Regions from separate parts of the Clostridium sp. SGI.024 genome, predicted to be linked through region 2. Evidence: predicted binding sites of a transcription regulator. Region 2 holds the regulator's gene; each other region holds the start of a gene.
What was found. The regulator Rex, encoded in region 2, represses fermentation and respiration genes when NADH is low (regulators of the CRP and FNR family bind a similar motif). The targets are predictions, from matches to a motif close to ATTGTTAANNNNTTAACAAT.
Positions count from the first base shown of each region.

Region 1 (4,729 bases), on a different contig from region 2:
ATGATATACTTTTTCTTCCCCTGAAAATTCTAAATACTTATTAATAAAGCCTTGAACTTCATCTTTTGAATTAGTCTCAATATCATAATCAAAAAATTCATGATTTCCTATATTTTTTATAATTGTACTAGGCAATATTTCCTTATTCTTTTCTAAGGTTTTTTTTACAGAATCATATTGCTCTTCTATACCTTGATCTACAACATCACCATTTAAAATCAGTGCGTCCATATTAGCATTTATTTTATAAAAATCATCTATTGCCTCTTCAAAATGCTCTATATTCTCATGAACATCTCCCAAAACAGCAAAAGCAAGATCTGCATTTGTAACCTCTACTACTTCTTCCTCTTTATGAGGAAAAGTTTTAGCTCTATTTATATATAATATTACAACTGATAACAAGATTAAAATTGTAATTATAATAATTAGTTTTACTTTTTTCATTATATACTCCTCTCTTAAGCATTAATAAATTTTAATCTATATATAGCTTAAACTTAACTTTTTTATATATACATTACTAATTTAACACTTATTATCCAATAGTTTCATAAAAAAATATTAATTTCACAAAGATTTTCATATAATAATATAAATTAATTATTATTTTTAAAAAAAGAACTGAGAAATTTGATTCTCAGTTCTTTTCTAAATTAGTCTATATCTAAGATATTTTTTATTTCATTTTTGTAAGCATCTGCTTTTGCACCAAAGATAGCTTGAATTCCGTTACCTACTTCAACTACTCCTGCTGCTCCTAATACTTTTAATTCCTCTTTATTAACATTTGCTTTATCTTTAACTTCAACTCTTAATCTTGTTATACAAGCATCAACGCTAACAATGTTTTCTTCTCCACCTAAAGCTGCTAATACTGCTGGAGCTTTTTCTTGGATTTCATTTTTAGTTCCTTTAGCACCTTTAGAGTTTTCATTTATGTCAGCTTGAGGAATACCTGCTTTTTCTTGATAGTCAGCTTTTGAATAAAGCTTAACTTCTTCTTCATTTTCATCTCTACCTGGAGTCTTTAAGTTGAATTTCTTAATTAAGAAGTAGAATAAGAAGTAGTAAACTACTGCATAAACTATACCAACTAAGATTAATCTTAACCAGTGAGTTGGAACTCCTGCTCCTGCTGGTAATAAACCGAATAATGTAAAGTCAATTAAACCACCTGAGAATGTCATACCTATAAATACATGAAGTATATCCATTAACATAAATGATAAACCTGCTAATACACAGTGAACTACATATAATACTGGAGCAACGAATAAGAATGTGAATTCTAATGGTTCTGTAATACCAGTAAGTAATGCTGTAACTGCTGCTGATGCTAATAATGATCCAACAACTTTTTTCTTAGCTGGTGCTGCTGTTCTATACATAGCTAATGCTGCTGCTGGAAGACCAAACATCATAAATGGGAATTTACCAGCCATAAATCTTGTAGTACCTGAAACTATTGTTGACATATCTGCTGCTGATGCTCCAACTAAGCTACTCATGCTTGATAATTGAGCAAAGTAAGCTGTATTAGCTCCTGCAACTGTTTGCCATGCACCATCAACTAATATTTGTCCTTCAACAAATGATCCATACCAGAATGGTGTATAGAATACGTGGTGTAATCCAAATGGAATTAATGCTCTTTCAATAAGTCCATAGAAGAATGTTCCTATAACTCCTGCATTCCTAACTAATTCTGAAAGTACTCCTATACCATTTTGAACTACTGGCCATATAAATGCTAATATAGCACCAACTACTGCCATAGCTAAAGAAGTAACTATTGGAACAAATCTTGATCCTGAGAAGAATCCAATAACTTGTGGTAATTGTATTGTATGATATTTATTGTGTAATACTGCTGTAACTATACCTGTAATAATACCACCGAAAACTGACATATTTAAAGTAAATATACCTAAGTTAGTAGTAACATAAGTACCATATTCACCAACTGCATCTGGAGTAAGAACTCCTAATTGAGTTAATCCTAATGCTAACATTGAAGATATAACTTGGTTCATAACTATAAATCCAAAGATTGAAGCTAATCCTGCAGTTCCTTTATCCTTTTTAGCAAGTCCAACTGCAACCCCTACTGCAAATAATAAAGGTAGATTTCCAAATATGATATCCCCTATATTTTTCATTATTGTTAATATTGCTGTAACAACTGGGATATTAACAAAAGCCATTAATGGTTGATAAACTGCTGGGGCATTTTCTAAACCTGCAATTCCTAATAAAGCTCCACCAACACCTAATAGAATACCTGCAATTGGTAATGCTGCTATTGGAAGCATTATAGCTTTACCAATTCTTTGTAATTGTTGTAACATTAATAATTCCTCCTTGAGTAAAATTTTATAAATAAACTAATAATTTGATAATTGCTAAAGTAGAGTGTTTCTATCTAGAGATATTATTTACATCTTTCATAAATTTTATTATAAAAATAAAAAATAAAAAAAAGACCAAAACTTATAGATATAGTTATAATATACCTATAATATTTTTAGTCTTTGCCTGCTTTACCAGTAACACACTACTTATTTTATTATGGCACTATATTATCACAAAAAAAATTAACTGTAAATGTTTTTTTTAATTTTATTAAATTTATTTAAGTTTATAATTTAACTTTTTATATAAATCTCAACTATTTTATCTATATTTTTCTATATATTATATAAATTTTATATAATTTTGTTATCTATTTAATATTATTTAGTGTTATTTCTGTATAAATTATCAAATATTTCTATAGATTTTTTATAAAAAGGGATATATAATACTACTTGTAATAAAAAACAAATTTCGAAAGGATTCGATAAAATATGGCATTAATAGGAATACTTATAATAATAGTCGGATTTTCACTTAAGTTTAATACAATTGCAGTTGTAATTGTTTCTGGTATTGTAACTGGATTGATTGCTGATATGAGCATTTCTGAAATATTAACAACTTTAGGACAAACATTCGTACAAAAAAGAGAAATGAGTTTATTTCTTTTAACATTACCTGTAATAGGTTTATGTGAAAGATATGGACTAAAAGAAAAAGCAATAGAATTAATTAAAAAAGTTAAAGGTTTATCTACTGGTAAACTTATAAGTGGATATCTATTTATTAGAGAAGCTGCTTCAACTATGGCAGTTAAACTTGGTGGACATCCTCAATTTGTAAGACCACTTATTAACCCAATGGCTCAAGGAGCTGCTATTTCAAAATATGGCGAGCTTGATGAGAAGGATGAGGACTTAATCAAAGCTGCTTCTGCTGCTAATGATAACTATGGTAACTTCTTTGGACAAAATGTATTTTTAGCTAATTCAGGTGTCTTACTAATTGCTGGTACTTTAGAAACCCTTGGCTATAATGTTGATACCTTACAAATTGCTAAGGCTTCAATTCCTATAGCTATAATAGCTTTCATTTTAGGAGTTATACAAAACTATTTATTAGATAAAAAACTAGCAAAAAAATATAAAAATAGGTAGGAAGATATATGGATATTAAAGCAATTTCAAATATACTATTAGAGATATTTTACATCATGCTTGGTTTATTCTTTATACTAACTATGATGTTTACTTTAAAAGACAAAAATCATAAAACTAGATATGGTACATCTTTATTTTGGGGAATACTTGGTATTATATTTATACTAGGTGAAGTTATTCCTTCAGTTATCACTGGTTCATTAATTGTAGTAATAGGTGCTTTAGCTGCCTTTAATCAAATTAATATTGGAACTTTAAAAGATTTAGATACAACTTTTGCAAGCTTAAAGTCAAAGGAAATTGGAGTAAAAATATTTATTCCATCATTAATAATAGCTTTAGTTGCATTAATTATTGCTCAATTTACTGAAATCTCTGGTGTTGCTGCTGTTGGTATTGCATCTATAGTAGCTTTAATAACTACATTTATATTAACTAAAGCTAAACCTAGTGAATTCTTAGAGGACAGTAATAGAATGTTCCAAGCTGTAGGTTCTACTGCAATATTACCTCAATTATTAGCTGCACTTGGTGCTTTATTCACAGCTGCTGGTGTTGGTGAAATTATATCAAACATAATTTCTGGAGTAATTCCACAAGGTAATATACTTCTAGGAGTAACTGCTTACTGTGTGGGAATGGCTTTATTTACTGCTATAATGGGAAATGCTTTTGCTGCATTTTCAGTAATAACTGTTGGTATTGGAGTACATTTTGTATTTGCTCAAGGTGGAGATCCTATAATAGCTTCTGCTTTAGCTATGACAGCTGGTTTCTGTGGAACTTTAATGACTCCAATGGCTGCTAACTTCAACATATTACCAGTAGCATTATTAGAAACTAAAGATAAGAATGCTGTTATAAAATATCAAGCTCCATTTGCAATAATTTTACTTGCAATACACATAGCATTAATGTACTTCTTAGCATTTTAATTAATAAGGAGGCTAACAAATGAAAATATTAATTACAGGTTTTGATCCTTTTGGTGGAGAAAGTGTAAATCCAGCTTTAGAAGCTGTTAAGAAATTACCAGACACTATTTTAGGACAAGAAGTTATAAAAATTGAAATACCTACTGTATTTAGAAAAGCTCTAGAAAAAATAGAAGAAAATATAGAAAAGCATAATCCTGATGTTGTAATATCTGTTGGGCAAGCTGCTGGAAGATTTGGAATTACTCCTGAAAGAGTTGCTATAAATATAGATGA
Region 1 is NZ_JBNPON010000086.1:1,214-5,942, reverse strand. It holds gene ACQRD5_RS15680 (metallophosphoesterase family protein) at 1-447, opposite strand, end outside; gene ACQRD5_RS15675 (PTS transporter subunit EIIC) at 657-2,351, opposite strand; gene ACQRD5_RS15670 (DUF969 domain-containing protein) at 2,850-3,515, shown strand; gene ACQRD5_RS15665 (DUF979 domain-containing protein) at 3,524-4,453, shown strand; gene pcp (pyroglutamyl-peptidase I) at 4,473-4,729, shown strand, end outside.
Region 1: the regulator Rex is predicted to act here: its motif matches at 2,718-2,737, upstream of ACQRD5_RS15670 (DUF969 domain-containing protein).

Region 2 (4,729 bases):
TCAAGGAAAAGTAATATTCGTAGGAGATGGAATAAATGATGCCCCAGTATTAGCAAGAGCAGATATAGGTGTTGCTATGGGTGGTATAGGTTCTGATGCAGCAATTGAAGCAGCAGATGTAGTTCTTATGAATGATAATCCAGAAGCCTTAGTTTCAGCAATAAAGATAGCTAGAAAAACTAATAAAATTTTATGGCAAAATATAATATTTGCATTAGGAGTAAAGATATTAGTTTTAATCTTAGGAGCCTTTGGATTAGCTAATATGTGGGAAGCTGTATTTGCAGATGTTGGAGTTACAGTACTTGCAGTAATAAACTCAACAAGGTGCTTAAAATAGATAAGATATAAATATTAGAATGGTAATATTTTCACAATCAACAATAATATGAGAAATTAGTTTACCTGTGAAATTTTGTAGAGATTTGGGGTTAAAGGAGTTAAGAAATAAAATTTGCATAGGTAAACTTTTTTGTTGACAAATTTCATCAAATTACGTATAATTATTTGAGTTGAGAACATTCAGGCATAAGGGAAGCATACAAAATTACTTTTGTTTATAACGCGTAATTTTGCAAATTTGAGACTTATGTATAACGGATCTGCTACGTTATACATAAGTCTAATTTTTTGTGTATATTTAATTTAATTTAAAATATTTATTTTATAAAAACAAAAGTATAAAATTAAGGTTTTTATATATTTAAAATAGTTTGTTAAATAGATAACTTAAGTTGTTTTAAAATCAAAACAAAAGTGTTAGAATAATAGTATATATATATATTTGAATAATCGTGTTTTAAATAAAAAATAAAAATTAGGAGAAATTATATGGAAAAGAAAAAAAATATTTCAATGGCAGTAATTAAGAGATTGCCAAAGTATCATAGATATTTACAAGAGTTACTAAAAAATGATGTAGATAGAATATCTTCAAAAGAGTTAGGTGAAAAAATTGGTTTTACTGCATCACAAATCAGACAAGATTTAAACTGTTTTGGAGATTTCGGACAGCAAGGATATGGTTATAATGTTAAGGATCTTTATAATCAAATTAGTATTATTTTAGGATTAAATAGAGAATATAGTGCTGTAATTGTTGGAGCAGGTAATATAGGTCAGGCAATTGCAAACTACAGTAGATTTACACAGACTGGGTTAAATATTACAGCTATATTTGATGCAAATCCTAAATTAATAGGAATGAGAATAAGAGACATAGAAATTCAAGATATTGATGCTTTAAAAACATATTTAATGGAAAATTCAATTGATATAGGTATTATTTGTGTACCTAGAATAAATGCACAGAAAGTTTGTGATATTTTAGTCGAAAATGGTGTAACTGGTATATGGAATTTTGCACCAGTTGACTTATCTGTACCAAAAGAAGTTACAGTGGAAAATGTACACTTGTCTGAAAGCTTGTTAACACTTATATATCTGCTAAATGACAAAGATGAGTGTAAGTGATTACATTAAGATTTTATCTTAATTTTCAAATAATTATTGAAAAAGAATTTTCAAAAGATTATAATAATAATTGAAGCCTATGCTTCAATTATTTTTTTGAGGGGATTGTTAATCTTATAACAATTTATTCAGATGCAAAAATATTATAATGTTTTAAAATAAAATAATTATAATTAAAAAGGAGGACCTTAAATGGAATTAAAAAACATAATTCTTGAAAAAGAAGGACACTTAGCAATCGTGACTATTAATAGACCTAAAGCTTTAAATGCATTGAACTCAGAAACATTAAAAGACTTAAATGTAGTACTAGATGACTTAGAAAAAGACAATAATATATATACTGTTATACTAACAGGCTCTGGAGAAAAAGCATTTGTTGCCGGTGCAGATATTTCAGAAATGAAAGATCTTTCAGAAGAAGAAGGTAAAAAATTTGGTCTTTTAGGAAATGAAGTTTTCAGAAGATTAGAAAAGTTAGACAAGCCTGTTATTGCAGCAATATCTGGATTCGCTCTTGGTGGGGGATGTGAATTAGCAATGGCTTGTGATATTAGAATAGCTTCAGAAAAAGCAAGATTTGCTCAACCAGAAGCTGGTCTTGGAATAACACCAGGTTTTGGTGGAACACAAAGATTACCTAGATTAGTGGGTGAGGGAAAAGCTAAGGAGCTTATTTACACATGTGCAATGGTAAAGGCTGATGAAGCTTTAAGAATAGGCTTAGTAAATAAAGTTGTTCCTCTTGAAAGCTTAATGGATGAAGCTAAGGCTATGGCAAATGCAATTATGGCAAATGCACCTATAGCTGTTAAATTATGCAAAGATGCTATAAATAGAGGAATGCAAGTAGATATAGATAATGCAATTGAAATTGAAGCAGAGGATTTCGGCAAATGCTTTGCAACTGAAGATCAAAAAGAAGGAATGACAGCTTTTATTGAAAAGAGAGCTAAAAATTTTTCTAATAAATAGTCAGAATAAAAACAAAATAAAAAATAGTTAAAAAGTTAAACAAAACTTATTTTTAAAGCAAAAGGGTACAATATCAAGGAGGTATAATTAATGAATTTTCAATTAACTAGAGAACAAGAATTAGTAAAAAAAATGGTTAGAGAATTCGCTGTGAAGGAAGTTAAACCAATAGCTGCTGAGATTGATGAAACAGAAAGATTCCCTATGGAAAATGTTGAAAAGATGGCTAAGATTGGGATGATGGGGATTCCATTCTCTAAGGAATATGGTGGAGCTGGTGGAGACACTCTTTCATACATAATTGCAGTAGAAGAATTATCAAAAGTATGTGCAACTACAGGGGTTATAGTTTCCGCTCACACATCTTTATGCGCGTCTTTAATAGATCAATTTGGTAATAAAGATCAAAAAGAAAAGTATTTAAAAGATTTAGCAACTGGTAAAAAGATAGGTGCTTTTGGTTTAACTGAGCCAGGTGCTGGAACAGATGCAGCAGGACAACAAACTATAGCTGTTTTAGATGGAGACAATTATATATTAAATGGATCAAAGATATTTATTACAAATGGAGGAGTTGCTGAAACATTTATTGTATTTGCAATGACTGATAAGAGTAAGGGTACAAAAGGTATATCTGCATTTATAGTTGAAAAGGACTTTGAAGGATTCTCAATTGGAAAGAAAGAAGACAAACTTGGTATTAGAGGATCTTCAACTACAGAATTAGTAATGAACAATTGTGTAGTTCCTAAAGAAAATTTAATAGGACAAGAAGGTAAGGGCTTTGGTATAGCAATGAAGACTTTAGATGGAGGAAGAATTGGTATAGCAGCTCAAGCATTAGGAATAGCTGAAGGAGCTTATGAAGAAGCTGTTAATTATATGAAGGAAAGAAAACAATTCAATAGACCATTAGCTGCTTTCCAAGGATTACAATGGATGATAGCAGAAATGGATACTAAAATTGAAGCAGCTAGACATCTTGTATATAAAGCAGCATGGCTTAAGGAAAATAAGCTTCCATATTCAGTAGATGCAGCAAGAGCTAAGCTTTATGCAGCAGAAGTAGCTATGGATGTTACTACTAAGGCTGTTCAAATCTTTGGTGGATATGGATACACTAAGGAATATCCAGTTGAAAGAATGATGAGAGATGCTAAGATAACTGAAATATATGAAGGAACTTCAGAAGTTCAAAAGATGGTTATTTCAGGAAGCGCTTTAAGATAAGGGGAGGATTTATAAATGAATATAGTAGTTTGTTTAAAACAAGTTCCAGATACAACAGCTGTTAAAATTGATCCAAAAACAGGAACACTTATAAGAGATGGTGTGCCATCAATAATAAATCCAGAAGATAAGCATGCATTAGAAGCTGCATTAACTATAAAGGATAATGTAGGAGGAAAGGTTACAGTTATAAGCATGGGACCTCCTCAAGCAAAAGATGCTTTAAGAGAAGCTTTATGTATGGGTGCAGATGAAGCAATTCTTGTAACAGATAGAGCTTTTGCAGGTGCTGATACTTTAGCAACATCTAAGACATTAGCATGTGCTTTAAAGAATTTAGAATATGATATAGTATTTGCTGGTAGACAAGCTATCGATGGAGATACAGCTCAAGTTGGACCAGAAATTGCAGAACATTTAAATATACCTCAAGTAACATATGTACAAGATGTAAAGGTAGAGGAAGATGGCTTATTAATAAATAGAGCTTTAGAAGATGGATATGAACTTATTAAAGTTCAAACTCCTGTTCTTTTAACAGCTATTAAAGAGTTAAATGAACCAAGATATATGAATGTTAGATATATATTTGATACAGCAAACAAAGAAATTCAACTTTGGTCAGCAGACAACATTGAAATAAGTAAAGATGAGTTAGGACTTAAGGGTTCACCAACAAAGGTTAAGAAGACTATGACTAAAGAGACAAAGGGTGCTGGAGAGTTAATAAATGAAGCTCCTCAAGAAGCTGTAAAATATGTATTAGGAAAATTAAAAGAAAAACATTACATCTAAGATATATGGGAGGTAAAGAAGATGAATATTGCAGATTACAAAGGCGTTTGGGTATTTGCTGAGCAAAGAGAAGGAGAACTTCAAAAGGTTTCTCTTGAATTACTTGGTGAAGGTAGAAAGATTGCAGATAAATTAGGCGTAAAGTTAACAGCTTTATTATTAGGGGATAATGTAAAAGCATTAGCAGATACATTAGGTAGACATGGAGCAGATGAAGTATTAGTTGCAGAAAGCAAATTATTAGAGCACTATACTA
Region 2 is NZ_JBNPON010000041.1:10,767-15,495, forward strand. It holds gene ACQRD5_RS11545 (heavy metal translocating P-type ATPase) at 1-340, shown strand, start outside; gene ACQRD5_RS11550 (redox-sensing transcriptional repressor Rex) at 832-1,473, shown strand; gene ACQRD5_RS11555 (short-chain-enoyl-CoA hydratase) at 1,666-2,448, shown strand; gene ACQRD5_RS11560 (acyl-CoA dehydrogenase) at 2,539-3,678, shown strand; gene ACQRD5_RS11565 (electron transfer flavoprotein subunit beta/FixA family protein) at 3,694-4,473, shown strand; gene ACQRD5_RS11570 (electron transfer flavoprotein subunit alpha/FixB family protein) at 4,495-4,729, shown strand, end outside.

Region 3 (4,729 bases), on a different contig from region 2:
TTTTTGGAGTAGTTGCTATAGGGGTTTATATTACGTATAAGATTTTAGACTTTCCAGATCTTTCTGTAGATGGGACTTACCCATTAGGTGCAGCTATATGTGCAGCTTTGTTAGTTAAAGATGTAAATCCTTGGTTAGCAGTTTTGGTTGCCACTATAGGAGGAGCTTTAGCTGGATTAGTAACAGCACTTTTAAATGTAAAACTTAAAATAACTAATTTAATGTCTGGAATATTAGTTATGATAGGTTTATATTCAGTTAATTTAATGGTTATGGGGCAATCAAATATACCATTATTTAATACTAAAAATGTTTTTACTGGAAAATTTAATATAATTACAATTATTGTAGTGGTTTTAATAATAAAGATATCATTTGATTTCTTTTTAAAAACAAAGCTTGGTAATTTACTTATAGCAGTTGGAGATAATGAACAATTAGTCACCTCATTGGGAATAAATAAAAATAATATAAAGATACTTGGACTGATGATAAGTAATGGATTAGTTGCTTTAAGTGGTGCTTTAACAGCTCAATATCAAGGATTTTCAGATGCTAGCATGGGAACTGGAGTGGTTGTTATGGGTCTAGCAGCTGTTATTATAGGTGCTTCAATTTTTAAGAAAATGAGCTTTATGAAATATACAACTATTTCAATATTTGGAGCTATAATTTATAAATTAGCTATAGCATTAGCTTTAAAATTTGGTTTAAATCCAAATTATTTAAAGCTTATGACAGCAGTTATAGTTATCATAGCTTTAAGTTTAAATTCAGGAGTATTTAAATTTAAAGGGAAAAGAAGAAAAGCTAAAAGTACTGAAATAAAAAGAGAAGGCGGTGATGTTAATGCTAAAGATTCAAGCATTGCACAAAGTCTTTAATGAAAATACTATAAATGAAAACAAGGTATTTACAGATTTTTCTTTAGAAGTAAATGAAGGAGACTTCATTAGCATAATAGGATCTAATGGAGCTGGAAAATCAACATTACTAAATATTATATCAGGAAATATTCAATGCGATGAAGGTATAATTGAATTAAATGGCGAAGATGTTTCTTATAAGGATGAATATAAAAGATCGAAAATGATAGGTAGAGTCTTCCAAAATCCATCCTTAGGTGTAGCACCTAATATGACAATATTAGAAAATTTATCATTAGCAGACAATAAAGGAAAGAGGTTTGGTTTAAGTTCTGGAGTTAATAAAAAAAGAATTCCATATTATGAAGAACTTCTTAAGGAGCTAGATTTAGGACTTGAAGATAAGTTGTATAATAAAGTTAATTTATTGTCAGGAGGCCAAAGACAAGCTTTGAGTATGTTAATTGCGGTTATGTCTAAACCTAAATTATTATTATTAGATGAGCATACAGCAGCTTTAGATCCAAAAACTTCATTAAAAATAATGGAGATAACAGAAAAAATTGTAAAAGATACTAATATTACAACAATGATGGTAACTCATAATTTAAAGCAAGCAATAAAAACAGGTAATAGACTGATAATGATGCATAGAGGTAAAATATTAATAGATGTTAAAGGTAAAGAAAAGGAAGAATTGACAACAGAAAAATTAATGAATTTATTTAAAGATGCTAATATTAATGATGATTTAAGTGATAGAAGTTTATTAGCATAAAAGTATAACAAAGATTTATAGTTATTAGTAAATTAGACTATAAAAAAGGAACTGTGGTTTTCTACAGTTCTTTTTTAGTTTTGAAGAATTTATATTTTTTAAATCTGTAAATAACTTTATGTAAGTAGTAAAATTCATAGTATAGAAAATACATTTTTTTAGGTATATTTTATAAGATTTAATGGAAAAGTAATAGTAGATAAAAAAATAAAATAATAAATCTTTGTTATTTTAATAACAATATTTATTAAATAAATTAAGTTTTAAACTTATTATAAGAAGGAGTTAATATTATCAGAATAATTAAATTATTAAAAAAAATATAAAGATTCAAATTAAAAATTTAAATTACCTCAAAAATATAATAAAAATATACAAAATAATACTTAATTATTACTTTTGATTATCATTTTTATAAAATGAGAAAAAAATAGAAAAAATATGATAAAAATTTAACAAAAAAGATTGACAAAAATTAAACAATAAAATACAATAATATTGTCAGTAAGTTAAATAAATTTTAGTAATAAAATAAATTATTTAAAAATATAAATCGCATCATTTAGGAGGATATAAAATGGTTGTAACAAATGCACAAGAATTAACTCAAAGAATTAATAAATTAAGAGAGGCTCAAAGAATTTTTGCAACTTATACTCAAGAACAAGTTGATGAAATTTTTAGACAAGCAGCAATAGCAGCAAATGATAACAGAATCAAATTAGCTAAAATGGCAGTTGCAGAAACTGGAATGGGTATAGTGGAAGATAAAGTTATAAAGAACCATTTTGCAGCAGAATATATATATAATCAATATAAAGATATGAAAACTTGTGGAGTTTTAGAAGAAGATAAAACTTACGGAATTACTAAGGTTGCTGAACCAATAGGAGTTATAGCAGCAATAGTTCCAACAACAAATCCAACATCAACAGCAATATTTAAAACATTAATAGCTTTAAAAACTAGAAATGCAATTATAATTTCTCCACATCCAAGAGCAAAAAAAGCTACAATAGAAGCTGCTAAGATAGTTTTAGAAGCTGCAGTTAAAGCAGGAGCTCCAGAAGGAATTATAGGATGGATAGATGAACCATCAGTAGAATTATCTCAAAATGTTATGAGAGAATCAGATATAATATTAGCAACAGGTGGTCCAGCTATGGTTAAGGCTGCTTATTCATCAGGAAGACCAGCATTAGGAGTTGGAGCAGGTAATACACCAGCTATCATAGATGAAACTGCTCATATAAAAATGGCTGTAAACTCAATACTTCTTTCTAAAACTTTTGATAATGGAGTTATTTGTGCATCAGAACAATCATTAGTAGTATTAGAGCAAGTATATGATGAAGTTAAAAAAGAATTAAGTGAAAGAGGAGCTTATATTTTAAAGGGTGAAGAAGTAGATAAGGTAAGAAAAGTTATATTAAATGAAAAAGGTGGCTTAAATGCTAATATAGTTGGTCAATCAGCTTATAAAATTGCAGAAATGGCAGGAGTTAATGTCCCAGAATCAGCTAAGGTCTTAATAGGGGAAGTAGAATCAGTAGAATTAGAAGAGCCATTTTCACATGAAAAATTATCACCAATTTTAGCTATGTATAAAGTAAAATCTTATGAAGAAGCTTTAGAAAAAGCAGCGAGATTAATTGAATTAGGTGGTATGGGCCATACTTCAATTCTTTATACTGATCAAATTAAGTGTAGAGATAGAATATTACAATTTGGCGAAAAAATGAAAACAGCTAGAACTCTAATAAATATGCCAGCATCACAAGGAGCTATAGGAGATATATTTAACTTTAGATTAGCACCATCACTAACTCTTGGATGTGGATCATGGGGAGGAAACTCAGTTTCAGAAAATGTTGGACCTAAGCACTTAATTAACATCAAGAGTATAGCTGAAAGGAGAGAAAATATGCTTTGGTTTAGAGTTCCAGAAAAAGTTTACTTTAAATATGGTTGTTTACCTGTAGCTCTTGGAGAGTTAAAGGATATGGATAAAAAGAAAGCATTTATAGTAACTGATAAAGTACTATTTGATATGGGATATACTAATAAGGTAACAGAAGTTTTAGAAAACAATGGAATACAATTTAAAATATTCTCAGATGTAGAACCAGACCCAACACTTAGATGTGCAAAAGCTGGTGCTAAGGAAATGTTAGATTTCAATCCTGATGTAATAATAGCTTTAGGTGGTGGATCTGCAATGGATGCTGCTAAGATTATGTGGGTTATGTATGAACATCCAGAAGTTAACTTCCATGATTTAGCTATGACATTTATGGATATAAGAAAGAGAATATATAAATTCCCTACTATGGGTAATAAAGCTATGATGGTTTCAATAGCAACATCAGCAGGTACAGGTTCAGAAGTAACTCCATTTGCTGTTATTACAGATGAAACTACAGGAGTTAAATACCCTCTTGCAGATTATGAATTAACTCCAGATATGGCAATAGTAGATGCTGAACTTATGATGACATCTCCTAAAGGATTAACTGCTTGTGCAGGTTTAGATGTATTAGTTCACTCAATTGAAGCATATGTTTCAATAATGGCTTCAGAATATACAAATGGATTAGCTTTAGAAGCTATTAGATTAGTATTTAAATATTTACCAGATGCATATAATGAAGGAACAACTAATGTAAAAGCAAGAGAAAAAATGGCTCATGCATCATGTATGGCTGGTATGGCATTCTCAAATGCTTTCTTAGGAATTACTCATTCAATGGCTCATAAATTAGGAGCATTCCATCACTTACCACATGGTATGGCTAATTCATTATTAATGAATGAGGTTATAAGATTTAATGCTACAGATGCACCTACTAAGCAAGCAGCATTTGCTCAATATAAATATCCAAATGCAGCATGGAGATATGCAAGAATTGCTGATCATCTTGGCTTAGGCGGAAATAGTGAAGAAGAAAAAGTTGAATTATTAATAAAGGCTGTTAAAGAGTTACAAGCTAAATTAAATATGCCTAAGACAATAAAAGAAGCAGGAGTTTCAGAAAGCAAGTTCTATGCAAGTCTTGATGAAATGGTTGAGCAAGCATTTGATGAT
Region 3 is NZ_JBNPON010000026.1:11,798-16,526, forward strand. It holds gene ACQRD5_RS09025 (ABC transporter permease) at 1-884, shown strand, start outside; gene ACQRD5_RS09030 (ABC transporter ATP-binding protein) at 850-1,644, shown strand; gene adhE (bifunctional acetaldehyde-CoA/alcohol dehydrogenase) at 2,222-4,729, shown strand, end outside.
Region 3: the regulator Rex is predicted to act here: its motif matches at 2,109-2,128, upstream of adhE (bifunctional acetaldehyde-CoA/alcohol dehydrogenase).